2 regions of the Streptomyces sp. NPDC002054 genome follow, and region 1 is predicted to be linked to the other one. Evidence: riboswitches for the same ligand, from Rfam matches in the RefSeq annotation. Region 1 holds a riboswitch; the other holds the start of a gene.
What was found. A riboswitch is a leader RNA that binds a small molecule or an ion and turns the genes downstream of it on or off. The one in region 1 is predicted to bind S-adenosylmethionine.
Positions count from the first base shown of each region.

Region 1 (5,936 bases):
GGTCGACAGGGCCTCGCCCTCGACGTCCTCGGCGATGATCAGCAGCGGCTTGCCGGACTGCATGACCTTCTCCAGCAGCGGAAGGAGGTCCTTCACGTTGCTGACCTTGGAGTTGACGATCAGGATGTACGGGTCGTCGAGCGACGCCTCCATACGCTCCATGTCGGTGGCGAAGTACGCCGAGATGTAGCCCTTGTCGAAGCGCATGCCCTCGGTGAGCTCAAGCTCCAGACCGAAGGTCTGGGACTCCTCGACGGTGATGACGCCTTCCTTGCCGACCTTGTCCATCGCCTCGGCGATGAGCTCGCCGATCTGGGTGTCGGCGGCGGAGATGGAGGCCGTGGAAGCGATCTGCTCCTTGGTCTCGACATCCTTCGCCTGCTCCAGCAGGGCGCCGGAGACGGCCTCGACGGCCTTCTCGATGCCGCGCTTGAGGGCCATCGGGTTGGCACCGGCCGCCACGTTGCGCAGGCCCTCGCGGACCAGCGCCTGGGCGAGGACGGTCGCGGTGGTCGTACCGTCACCGGCGACGTCGTCCGTCTTCTTGGCGACTTCCTTGACCAGCTCGGCGCCGATCTTCTCGTACGGGTCCTCGAGCTCGATCTCCTTGGCGATGGAAACACCATCGTTGGTGATCGTGGGCGCGCCCCACTTCTTCTCGAGGACGACGTTGCGACCCTTGGGGCCAAGGGTGACCTTGACGGCGTCGGCGAGCTGGTTCATGCCGCGCTCGAGACCGCGCCGGGCCTCCTCGTCGAACGCGATGATCTTGGCCATGTGAAGTGGTCCTCCCGGACGGGGTGGATTGCTCCGGACCGCGCTGGCGCCCGCGACGGACGGCCTGCGTGCCAGACGGTTCCTTCCCGTCGGACACTGCGGGCCTCACCGACCCGGTCCTCGTCTATGTAGCACTCTCACCGGGAGAGTGCTAACGCCAATGATTAGCACTCGACCCCCGCGAGTGCAAGCGGTCTCAACGCGAGAGGGGCCCGCATCCCTGTCCGGAATGTGGGCCCCTCGCGTGTACGCGTGCGTACGTGTCGCGCGTACGTGTGACGTGTCGGTGGTCGACGTCCTGGTCAGACTGCGAGCTTGACCATGTCCGCCTGCGGACCCTTCTGGCCCTGCGAGATCTCGAACTCGACCCGCTGACCCTCTTCAAGGGTGCGGTACCCGTCCATCTGGATGGCGCTGTAGTGGACGAACACATCCGCACCACCGTCGACCGCGATGAAGCCGTAGCCCTTCTCCGCGTTGAACCACTTGACGGTGCCCTGAGCCATGCCTAACTCCCCTATTACTGGCCCTTGCGCAGGACCGCACTTCGCGGTCCCGGGTCAGAACTTGCGTCGGAACGCGTCGACCGCGGCTGAATGTATCTGGACCGACGCTGTCTGCAACAGGTCATTCCGACGAGAAATCTGGACATGCGAATAACTCTCAATAGAGTGAAAAGTCGCCTTATCCCAGGGCAAGTTGGACCTGACGAAGCACGTCAAAGCCTCATATCGCACACGCACATTGGCCCGATGTCGACCATGGAGAAGCCCGCTCATATGCGGCGGGCAAGAACAGCGGAGGGGACTTCCCCAACCCTACCGCGCCCAATCAAGCAGAATTGCCCCCTCCGCTTTAGCGGAAGGGGCAATTCAGGGTTTGCGCGTGTCAGCTACCGACGGGTCAGCAGCCGCCTGCGACGGCCGGGATGATCGAGACGCCGGCGCCGTCCGGGGTCGCCGCCTGCAGCCCGCCCTCGAAGCGCACGTCGTCGTCGTTGACGTACACGTTCACGAAGCGGCGCAGCTTGCCCTGGTCGTCCAGGACGCGCGCGGCGATGCCCGGGTGGTTCTTCTCCAGGGACTCGATGACCTCGGCGAGGGTCGTGCCCTCGGCCTTCACCTCGGCCTGGCCGCCGGTGTAGGTGCGCAGGATGGTGGGGATGCGGACGTTGACGCTCATGGCGCTACTGCCTTTCCGGTGTGCAGGGGGGGAGGGTCGGGCCGTCAGACCAGGCCGGCGGCGCGGAACGCGTCCAGGCTCGGCCGGATGGTGGCGGTCTGCCCGCTGTCCGCGGCCACCGCCTCCAGGGTCTTGAGGCCGTCGCCGGTGTTCAGGACCACTGTGGTCAGCGCGGGGTCGAGCTGCCCATTCTCGAGGAGCTTCTTCGTCACTCCGACGGTCACGCCGCCCGCCGTCTCGGCGAAGATGCCCTCGGTCTGCGCGAGCAGCTTGATGGCGTCCACGACCTGCTCGTCGTTGACGTCCTCGACGAAGCCGCCGGTCCGGCGGGCGATGTCCAGCACGTACGGGCCGTCGGCCGGGTTGCCGATCGCCAGGGACTTGGCGATGGTGTTCGGCTTCTGCGGGCGGACCACCTCGTGGCCGGCCTTGAAGGCGGTGGACACCGGGGAGCAGCCCTCGGCCTGGGCGCCGAAGATCTTGTACTGCTTGTCCTCGACCAGGCCCAGCTTGATGAGCTCCTGCAGACCCTTGTCGATCTTCGTCAGCTGCGAGCCGGAGGCGATCGGGATCACGATCTGGTCGGGCAGCTGCCAGCCGAGCTGCTCGCAGATCTCGTACGCCAGGGTCTTGGAGCCCTCGCCGTAGTACGGGCGCAGGTTGACGTTGACGAAGCCCCAGCCCTCGCCCAGCGGGTCGCCGATGAGCTCGGAGCAGAAGCGGTTGACGTCGTCGTAGTTGCCCTCGATGCCGACCAGGTCGCCGCCGTAGACACCGGCCATGACGACCTTGCCCTGCTCCAGGTCGTGCGGGATGAACACGCAGGACCGGAAGCCGGCGCGGGCGGCGGCGGCGCCGACGGCGCCGGCCAGGTTGCCGGTGGAGGAGCAGGACAGGGTGGTGAAACCGAAGGCGCGGGCGGCCTCGACGGCGATCGCGACGACGCGGTCCTTGAAGGAGTGCGTCGGGTTGCCGGAGTCGTCCTTGACGTAGAGCTTGCCGGTCACCCCGAGCTCCTTGGCCAGGTTCTCGGCGTCCACGAGCTTGGTGAAGCCCGGGTTCAGGCTCGGCTTGGCGGCGACGTCGGCCGGGACGGGCAGCAGCGGGGCGTAGCGCCAGATGTTGTTGGGGCCGGCCTCGATGGCGGCGCGCAGGGCTTCCGGGTCGCCGGTGGGCAGGTCGTACGCGACTTCCAGCGGACCGAAGCACTCGGCACAGGCGAAAATGGGACCGAGGTCGAAGCGGGTGCCGCACTCACGACAGGAGAGCGCGACGGCAGGTCCGAGATCGACAGAGGTGGCGACAGTCTGTGCAGCCATGGTGGCGAGGCCCTTTCTCCTCATCTTCCTCGTGGCGCACTTCGCCACGAGACGGATTTGGCACCTTCCCTAGCCGGGGGACCTCGCTGACGCTGACGCGTGCCATCGCGAGAACCGACTGGAGGGTTGCCGGGGCTTCAACGGGCCGTATCCCTCTGCCCCTCTGGATGAGCGGTATGGCTCCGGGCCGCGCGCTGTATGGCGCACCCGGGCATTTGTCGGCGAGCACCCCCGGCATGCGAGGGTCCTGCGCGTTGTTCAAGACTGTAACTGACGGATCGGGCCGATGAGACAGCTGTCCGAACCGCGAGATGGATCACAAACCGGACGGATTCAGGGAGTGCCGCAGGTGCTGGAAGAGGTGGAACGCTGGCTGGGCCGGCGGTCCTGGACAGCCGCCGACAGGCCGCTCGACCAGCTGCTTTCCGCGAAACGGGCGGCTGGGACGACGGTCAGCGTCGTGCTTCCGGCGCTCGACGAGGAGGCGACGGTCGGCGCGATCGTCGAGACGGTCCGGCGGGATCTGGTAGAGGGGCTTCCGCATCCTCTTGTTGACGAGGTTGTAGTAATCGATTCCGGTTCCACGGACCGGACCGCCGAGGTCGCCGCCAAGGCCGGCGCCCGGGTGGTGCACCGGGACGAGATACTCCCCCGCATCCCGGCGGTGCCCGGAAAGGGCGAGGTGCTGTGGCGCTCGCTGATGGTCACCACCGGGGACATCGTCTGCTTCGTCGACGCCGACCTGCGCGACTTCTCGGCCGCCTTCGTCTCGGGGATCGTCGGCCCGCTGCTGACCGACCCGGAGATCCACTTCGTCAAGGCCATGTACGACCGCCCGCTCGGGGACGCCCCCGGCCAGGGCGGCCGGGTCACCGAACTGGTCGCCCGCCCGCTGCTCAACCTGCACTGGCCCCAGCTGGCCGGCTTCGTCCAGCCGCTGGGCGGCGAGTACGCCGTACGCCGCTCCCTGCTGGAACGTCTCCCCTTCCCGGTCGGCTACGGCGTGGAGCTGGGCCTGCTGGTCGACGCCCTGCACACGGTCGGCCTGGATGCCCTGGCCCAGGTCGACGTCGGGGTCCGGCTGCACCGCCACCAGGACGGCCGGGCCCTGGGCCGGATGGCCGCCGCCATCTACCGCACCGCGCAGGTCCGGCTCTCCCGGGGGCACCTGGTCCGGCCGCTCCTGACCCAGTTCGAGCGCGGCCCGGACGGATTCGTCCCGCACACCTATCCGGTGGACACGGAGGAACGGCCGCCGATGCGCGAGATCGAGGAGTACGCGGTCCGGCGCGTGGCGTGACCCCTCCGGCGTGACCCCTGCCGCGTGACCTCCGCCGCGTGACCTCCGCCGCAGCCGGGGGAACGGACGTTTGAGCGGGGGCGGGCCGGGCTAGGTTGGCCGCATGGCTTCCCAGGTACTCGTCGCAGCGAACCGTGGCCCGCTCTCGTACGCGCTGGCCGCCGACGGCACACTCGACACCCGGCGCGGCGGGGGCGGTCTGGTCTCCGGCCTCTCCGCGGCCCTCGCGGAGCAGCCGGGGGCCCTGTGGATCTGCGCGGCCCTGTCGGAGGGCGACCGCGAGGCGGTCCGCCGGGGCGTCGCCGAGCCGGGCGTGCGGATGCTGGACATCGACCCGGCGGTCTACGACGACGCGTACAACGGCATCTCGAACTCGGTGCTCTGGTTCACCCACCACGGCCTGTACAACATCCCGCGCGAGCCGGTCTTCGACACGGAGTTCCGGCGCTGCTGGGATTCGTACCGGACGTACAACCGGGCCTTCGCCGAGGCGCTGGCGGCCGAGGCCGCCGAGGGGGCGGCGGTCCTGATCCAGGACTACCACCTGTCCCTCGCCCCGGGCATGCTCCGGGACCTCCGCCCGGACCTGCGGATCGCCCACTTCACGCACACCCCGTGGGCGACGTACGAGCACCTGGACATGCTGCCGGACGACGTCCGGCGGGAGCTGCTGTGGGGGATGCTGGGGGCCGACCGGCTGGGCTTCCACACCTGGGGCTGGGCGCACCGCTTCATGGCGGCGGCCCACCTGGACGACGAGCGGGGCATGGCCGAGCCGAAGATGCCCGCGGGGCCGGCCGAGCGGTACATCCAGCAGAACCGCTGGTCCAAGATCCGGCACCGGCGCACGGACGTGGCCGTGTACCCGCTGGGGGTGGACGCGGACGAGCTGCGCGCGCTGGCCCACCGCCCCGAGGTGGACGACCGGCTGGCCGGACTGCGCGCGGAGGTCGGCGACCGGAAGACCATCGTCCGCGTCGACCGCACCGAGCTGTCGAAGAACATCGTCCGCGGCCTGCTCGCCTACCGCGAGCTCCTCACCGCCCACCCGGAGTGGCGAGGCCGGGTGGTCCACCTGGCCTCGGCCTACCCATCCCGGCAGGACCTGGTCGTGTACCGCGACTACACGGCGACGGTGGCGGCGGTCGCGGAGGAGATCAACGCGGAGTTCGGCACGGCGGACTGGCAGCCGGTCCTGGTCTCCGTGAAGGACGACTTCGCGCGCTCGCTGGCCGCGTACCGGCTGGCGGACGTGGCGCTGATCAACCCGGTGCGGGACGGGATGAACCTGGTGGCGAAGGAGATCCCGGTGGTCTCGGAGGCGGGGTGCGCGCTGGTGCTGTCGACGGGGGCGGGGG
Region 1 is NZ_JBEOXT010000032.1:87,564-93,499, reverse strand. It holds gene groL (chaperonin GroEL) at 1-777, opposite strand, end outside; gene ABT123_RS27070 (cold-shock protein) at 1,080-1,283, opposite strand; gene ABT123_RS27065 (MoaD/ThiS family protein) at 1,681-1,959, opposite strand; gene thrC (threonine synthase) at 2,004-3,302, opposite strand; SAM riboswitch class I at 3,296-3,452, opposite strand; gene ABT123_RS27055 (glucosyl-3-phosphoglycerate synthase) at 3,628-4,578, shown strand; gene ABT123_RS27050 (alpha,alpha-trehalose-phosphate synthase (UDP-forming)) at 4,682-5,936, shown strand, end outside.

Region 2 (5,936 bases), on a different contig from region 1:
CGTCCGGTTACGCCATGCTCTTGGCATGATCGTAAGGTGGCGGACCGTGCGCGAGGCCGCCCGGGGCCCGGTGGTCACGTACGCGCTCATCGCAGGCTGCGGCGTGGTCTTCCTGCTCGGCCCGGCCTCCGGCATAAATCCCGGCTACGGGACGGGCGAGGCCCTGGAGGCGGCCGGGACGGCGTATTTCCGGCGCTGGGGCGTGGTCCCCGCCGAGCTGTTCACCGGCACCGGGCGGGAGCTGCTGACCCCGCTGACGGCGCTCTTCATCCACGGCAGCTGGCTGCACCTGCTGGGGAACATGCTGTTCCTCTACGTCTTCGGCGCGATGACGGAGGAACGGATGGGCCGGGCGGAGTTCCTGCTCTTCTCCCTCTGTACGGGCTACCTGTCGCTGGTGGCGTACGCGGCGGCCAACGCGGCCACGACGGAGACCCTGGTGGGGGCGTCCGGGGCGATCTCGGCGGTGCTGGGCGCCTTCCTCTGCCTGTTCCCGCGCGCCCGGGTGACCAGCCTGTTCCCGTTCCTGTTCTTCCTGCCGCTGCGCTTCCCGGCCTGGATGGTGCTGCTGTTCTGGTTCGCCCTCCAGTGGTTCGCGGCGCACCGCGCGGGCAGCGGGCCGGGCGTCGCCTACCTGGCCCACCTGGTCGGGTTCTCGATGGGGTTCCTGTACGCCTGGGTGCGGTACCGGCATATGGATAGAGTGAGGCGACCAGCGACGGCCACCGAGGGAGACAGCCAGCCGTGATCACCGCGATCGTGCTCATCAAGACCAGCGTGGACCGCATTCCCGAGATCGCCGAGTCGATCGCCCGGCTGGAGAACGTCAGCGAGGTCTACTCGGTGACCGGTACCTACGACCTGATCGCCCTGGTCCGGGTGGCCCGCCACGACGACCTGGCGGACATCATCCCCGGCAGCATCAGCAAGATCCAGGGCGTCGAGGCGACGGACACGCACGTCGCGTTCCGCACCTACTCGCAGCACGACCTGGAAGCGGCCTTCGCGATCGGCCTCGACGCGTAACGCTGCGCTCCGCCCGAACCCCCGGCCCCGCTCCCCAGGAGCGGGGCCGCGCGTTCAGGGCGACTCGGGGGCGCGTCAGGAAACCGGCACGCAGCGGCCTTCTTCCGTGCGGTACTGCCACTTGGCGCCGGCGGTGACCAGTTCGCGGACCGCGGCCACGAAGCGTTCCACGTGCTCGTCCGGGGTGCCCGCGCCGAAGCTGACGCGGATCGCGTTCAGGGAGCGTTCGCCCGGGGCGGCCTCCGGGGCGCCGCATTCGCCCGGCTCCTGCGGCTCGCTGCCGAGCAGGGTGCGGACCAGCGGGTGGGCGCAGAACAGGCCGTCGCGGACGCCGATGCCGTACTCGGCCGAGAGCGCCGCCGCGAAGTGCGAGCTGTTCCAGCCCTCCACCACGAAGGAGATGACGCCCACCCGCGGCGCGTCGTCCCCGAAGAGGGAGAGGACCCGGACCTCGGGGACCTCCGCCAGACCTGCCCGGACCGTGGCGATGAGCTGCTGCTCGCGGGCGACCAGGCGCTCGAAGCCGGCCTCGTTGAGGGCCCGGCAGGCCGAGGCGATGGAGTAGACGCCGATCACGTTCGGGGAACCGGCCTCGTGGCGGGCGGCCGTGGTGTGCCAGTCGACGTCCACCCCGCCGTCCTCGCGCCGGGCCACCCGGCGGGAGGCGCCGCCGCCCGCCAGGTACGGGTCGGCCTCCTGCAGCCAGTCCGCGCGGCCGGCCAGCACGCCCGAGCCGAACGGCGCGTACAGCTTGTGGCCGGAGAAGGCGACCCAGTCCACGTCCAGCTCCTGCACGGACACCGGGTGGTGCGGGGCCAGTTGGGCGGCGTCCAGGACGATGCGGGCGCCGTGCGCGTGCGCGGCGGCGGCCAGCTCCTTCACCGGCCACAGCTCCCCGGTGACGTTGGAAGCACCGGTGACGCACACCAGGGCGGGCCCGTAGGGCTCCCGCTCGGCAAGCGCCCGCTCCAGGGTGGCGACGGCCTGGCCGGGGGTGCGCGGGGCGTTGAGGTAGGTGACCCGGGCGTCGCGCCACGGGAGCAGCGAGGCGTGGTGCTCGGTCTCGAAGACGAAGACCTGGCAGTCGGCCGGGAGGGCGGCGGCCAGCAGGTTCAGCGAGTCGGTGGTGGACCGGGTGAAGATCACCTGATCGGCGGGCCGGCAGTCCAGGAACTCGGCGACGGTGACCCGGCTCTGCTCGAAGAGGTCGGTGGACAGCTGGGAGAGGTAGCCGGCTCCGCGGTGCACGCTGCCGTAGTACGGGGCGTACGCGGCGACGTCGTCCCAGACCCGCTGCAGGGCCGGGGCGCTGGCCGCGTAGTCGAGGGCGGCGTAGCCGACCTCGCCGCCGGTGACGAGCGGGACGGTGACATCCCGGCCGAGCACCGGCAGCGGCTCGGAAACGGTCGTGGCGGTGGCAGCGATGGCGGTGTTCAGGGTCGCGGACATGGCGATATCTCCCGGGCAGGCAGGGGTGAATGGCTTCGATGGCCCGTCGCCGGATACACGGGTGCCGTGCGCTGCGCGGCGGAACGGGTGGGTGAAGAAAGGGGCGCTACGCGCCTATCGCATTCGCTTGCTCACGGAAAAAACTCCTCGAGAGACCAGGACCCCTGGTGTCGAGGGATCCGCGCTTGCCGTAGACCTCGCTGCCTACGGCCTGGTCATCACCCGGGGCACCCCGCCACGGAAGGAGGGTTGCCGGACAGCAAGCCGGGGCCAAAACGCTGTCACTCGTGACCTGCCCAGCATCCTGCCACAAGATCCGCCGGACGCAAGACCCCGGTCCAGGATGCGGACCGGGGCCCGGCGTGCGGCTGCCCCGTCAGGCGTTGCTGGCGGCCACCCAGCGCTCCAGGGCCGCTCGGGCCGCGCCGGAGTCGATGGACTCGGCGGCCCGGGCGATGCCGGCCGCCAGCTGCTCCTCCAGGGTGCCGGTGGAGGGGTCGAGCGCGACCAGCGCCGTCGCCGAGTTCAGCAGCACCGCGTCCCGGACCGGGCCGGTCTCGCCGGCCAGCAGCCGGCGGGCGACGTCCGCGTTGTACGAGGCGTCGGCGCCGCGGAGCTCGGAGACGTCGACCAGCGGGATGCCGACGTCCCGGGGGTCGAAGGCCTGCTCGTGGACCCGGCCGTCCCGGACCCACCAGACCCGGGAAGTGGCCGTGGTGGTCAGCTCGTCCAGGCCGTCGTCCCCGCGGAAGACCAGCGCCGAGGAGCCGCGCTCGGCGAGGACACCCGCCACGATGGGGGCCATCCGGGCGTCGGCGACACCGGTCGCCTGGGCGCGGACCTTGGCCGGGTTGGTCAGCGGGCCCAGGAAGTTGAAGGTGGTGCGGATGCCCAGCTCCTTGCGGGCGGCGGCGACATGCCGCAGCGCCGGGTGGAACTTGACCGCGAAGCAGAAGGTGATGCCGGCCTGCTCGGCGACCTCCGCCACCCGTGCGGGGGTCAGGTCCAGGTTGACGCCGAGCTTCTCCAGCACGTCGGAGGCACCGCTCGCGGAGGACGCCGCCCGGTTGCCGTGCTTGACCACCTTGGCGCCCGTACCGGCCACCACGATCGAGGACATGGTGGAGATGTTGACGGTCTTCGCACCGTCTCCGCCGGTGCCGACGATGTCCACGGTGCGGCCCGGGACCTCGATCAGGTTGGCGTGCGCGTACATGGCGCGGACCAGGCCGTTGATCTCCGCCACCGTCTCGCCCTTGGCCCGCAGGGCCACCGCGAAGCCGGCGATCTGGGCGTCGGTCGCCTCCCCGCGCATGATCCGGTCCATGGCCCAGGCCGTGTCGTCGGCGGACAGGTCGGTGCCGGTGAGGAGGGCGTCGAGGACGGACGGCCAGGACCTGTCCGCCACGCTGCCGCCGCCTGCCGGGGTCACAACGTTCATGGTCCTCGCTCCTGGGTCCACAGTCCGATTGATGAGAGCTCAAGCCTAGCCAGCTGCGGAGGACGGCAAAGAGCCCCGTCCAGACCCTGGACGGGGCTCTTGCCGTGGCGATCAGTTTTCAGCCGGAATCAGGCTTCAGTGGTGGCCGTGGCCGCTCTGAATCTCCTTGTATTCCTCGACAGAGGGCTTCTCGATCTGCGTTCCCTCGCCGTAGAAGCCCTTGCTCAGCTTAGAGCGAAGCTTCTCGGTAAGTGTCACCTTGCGCTCCACACCGTTCTCGTCGACCGTCGGGCCGATCTCGGCCGGCTTGTACTGCTCGTGCTGGGTCAGCGTGTGCAGCTGGGCCTGCGAGAGCGGCTCGTGGACCTCGACGAACTCACCGTGCGGCAGGCGCTTGATGATGCCGGTCTCGCGACCGTGCAGCACCTTGTCCCGGTCCCGGCGCTGCAGGCCGAGGCAGATCCGCTTGGTGATCACGAAGGCGACGACCGGGCCGAGGAAGAAGCCGATCCGGGCGAACCAGGTGATGCCGTTGATCGAGAGGTGGAAGAACTGCGCGAACATGTCGTTTCCACCGGCGATCAGCAGGATGACGTACCAGGTCAGCCAGGCCACACCGAAGGCGGTACGGGTCGGAGCGTTGCGCGGGCGGTCCAGGATGTGGTGCTCGCGCTTGTCACCGGTGACCCAGGACTCGATGAACGGGTACACCGCGATCGCGACCAGGACCAGCGGGAAGATCACCAGCGGGATGAACACGCCCAGGACGAGGGTGTGGCCCCACAGGTTGATCTCCCAGCCCGGCATGGCACGGATCAGACCCTCGGAGAAGCCCATGTACCAGTCGGGCTGTGCGCCCGTGGACACGTGGTCCGGGACGTACGGGCCGAGCGCCCAGATCGGGTTGATCGAGGCGATGCCGGCGATGGCCGCGATGACACCGAAGACCAGGAAGAAGAAGCCTCCGGCCTTGGCCATGTAGACCGGCAGCAGCGGCATGCCGACGACGTTGTTGTTCGTCTTGCCCGGGCCCGGGTACTGGGTGTGCTTGTGGTACACGACGAGGATCAGGTGGGCGACCACCAGACCCAGCATGATGCCCGGCAGCAGCAGGATGTGGATCGAGTAGAACCGGGCCACGAAGTCGTGGCCGGGGAACTCGCCGCCGAAGAGGAAGAACGACAGGTACGTGCCGACGATCGGCACGGACAGGATCGCGCCCTCCATGAAGCGGACACCGGTGCCCGAGAGCAGGTCGTCCGGCAGGGAGTAACCGGTGAAACCGGTGAACATGCCGAGGACCAGCAGCAGGAAGCCGAAGACCCAGTTGACCTCGCGCGGCTTGCGGAACGCGCCGGTGAAGAACACGCGCATCATGTGCACGAGCATCGCGGCGACGAAGATCAGGGCCGCCCAGTGGTGGATCTGCCGGATGAGCAGACCGCCGCGGACGTCGAAGCTGATGTCCAGGGTCGAGGCGAAGGCCTCGGACATCCGGACGCCCTGCATCGGCACGTACGAGCCGTGGTACACGACCTCGTTCATGCTCGGGTGGAAGAACAGCGTCAGGTACACACCCGTGAGGATGATGATGATGAAGCTGTAGAGGCAGATCTCACCCAGCATGAAGGACCAGTGGTCCGGGAAGATCTTGCGCATGTTCGCCTTGGCGAGGCTGTAGATGCCCAGGCGGCCGTCCGCCCAGTCGGCTACGCGCTCGCCGCGCGGCGCTTTGCGCTCCGTCGTATCGGTGGCAGTGCTCATCCGCGCTCCCAGAATGCAGGACCGACGGGCTCCGCGAAGTCGCCGAGCGCTTCGAGGAAGCCTTCGTCATTCACACCGATCCGCAGCTGCGGCAGCGCGTGACCGGCCGGACCGAAGATGACACGGCCGCCGTCGGAGAGGTCGAAAGTGGACTGGTGGCACGGGCAGAGCACGTGGTGCGTCTGCTGCTCGTACAGGCTGATCGGGCAGCCGACGTGGGTGCAGATCTTCGAGTAGGCCACGATCCCGTCGTGGG
Region 2 is NZ_JBEOXT010000008.1:11,568-17,503, reverse strand. It holds gene ABT123_RS09325 (rhomboid family intramembrane serine protease) at 26-748, shown strand; gene ABT123_RS09320 (Lrp/AsnC family transcriptional regulator) at 745-1,026, shown strand; gene ABT123_RS09315 (aminotransferase class V-fold PLP-dependent enzyme) at 1,102-2,475, opposite strand; SAM riboswitch class IV at 2,652-2,768, opposite strand; gene trpD (anthranilate phosphoribosyltransferase) at 2,852-3,916, opposite strand; gene qcrB (cytochrome bc1 complex cytochrome b subunit) at 4,052-5,680, opposite strand; gene qcrA (cytochrome bc1 complex Rieske iron-sulfur subunit) at 5,677-5,936, opposite strand, start outside.
Region 2: linked by a shared signal. The riboswitch ahead of ABT123_RS09315 (aminotransferase class V-fold PLP-dependent enzyme) and the one ahead of thrC (threonine synthase) in region 1 are both predicted to bind S-adenosylmethionine.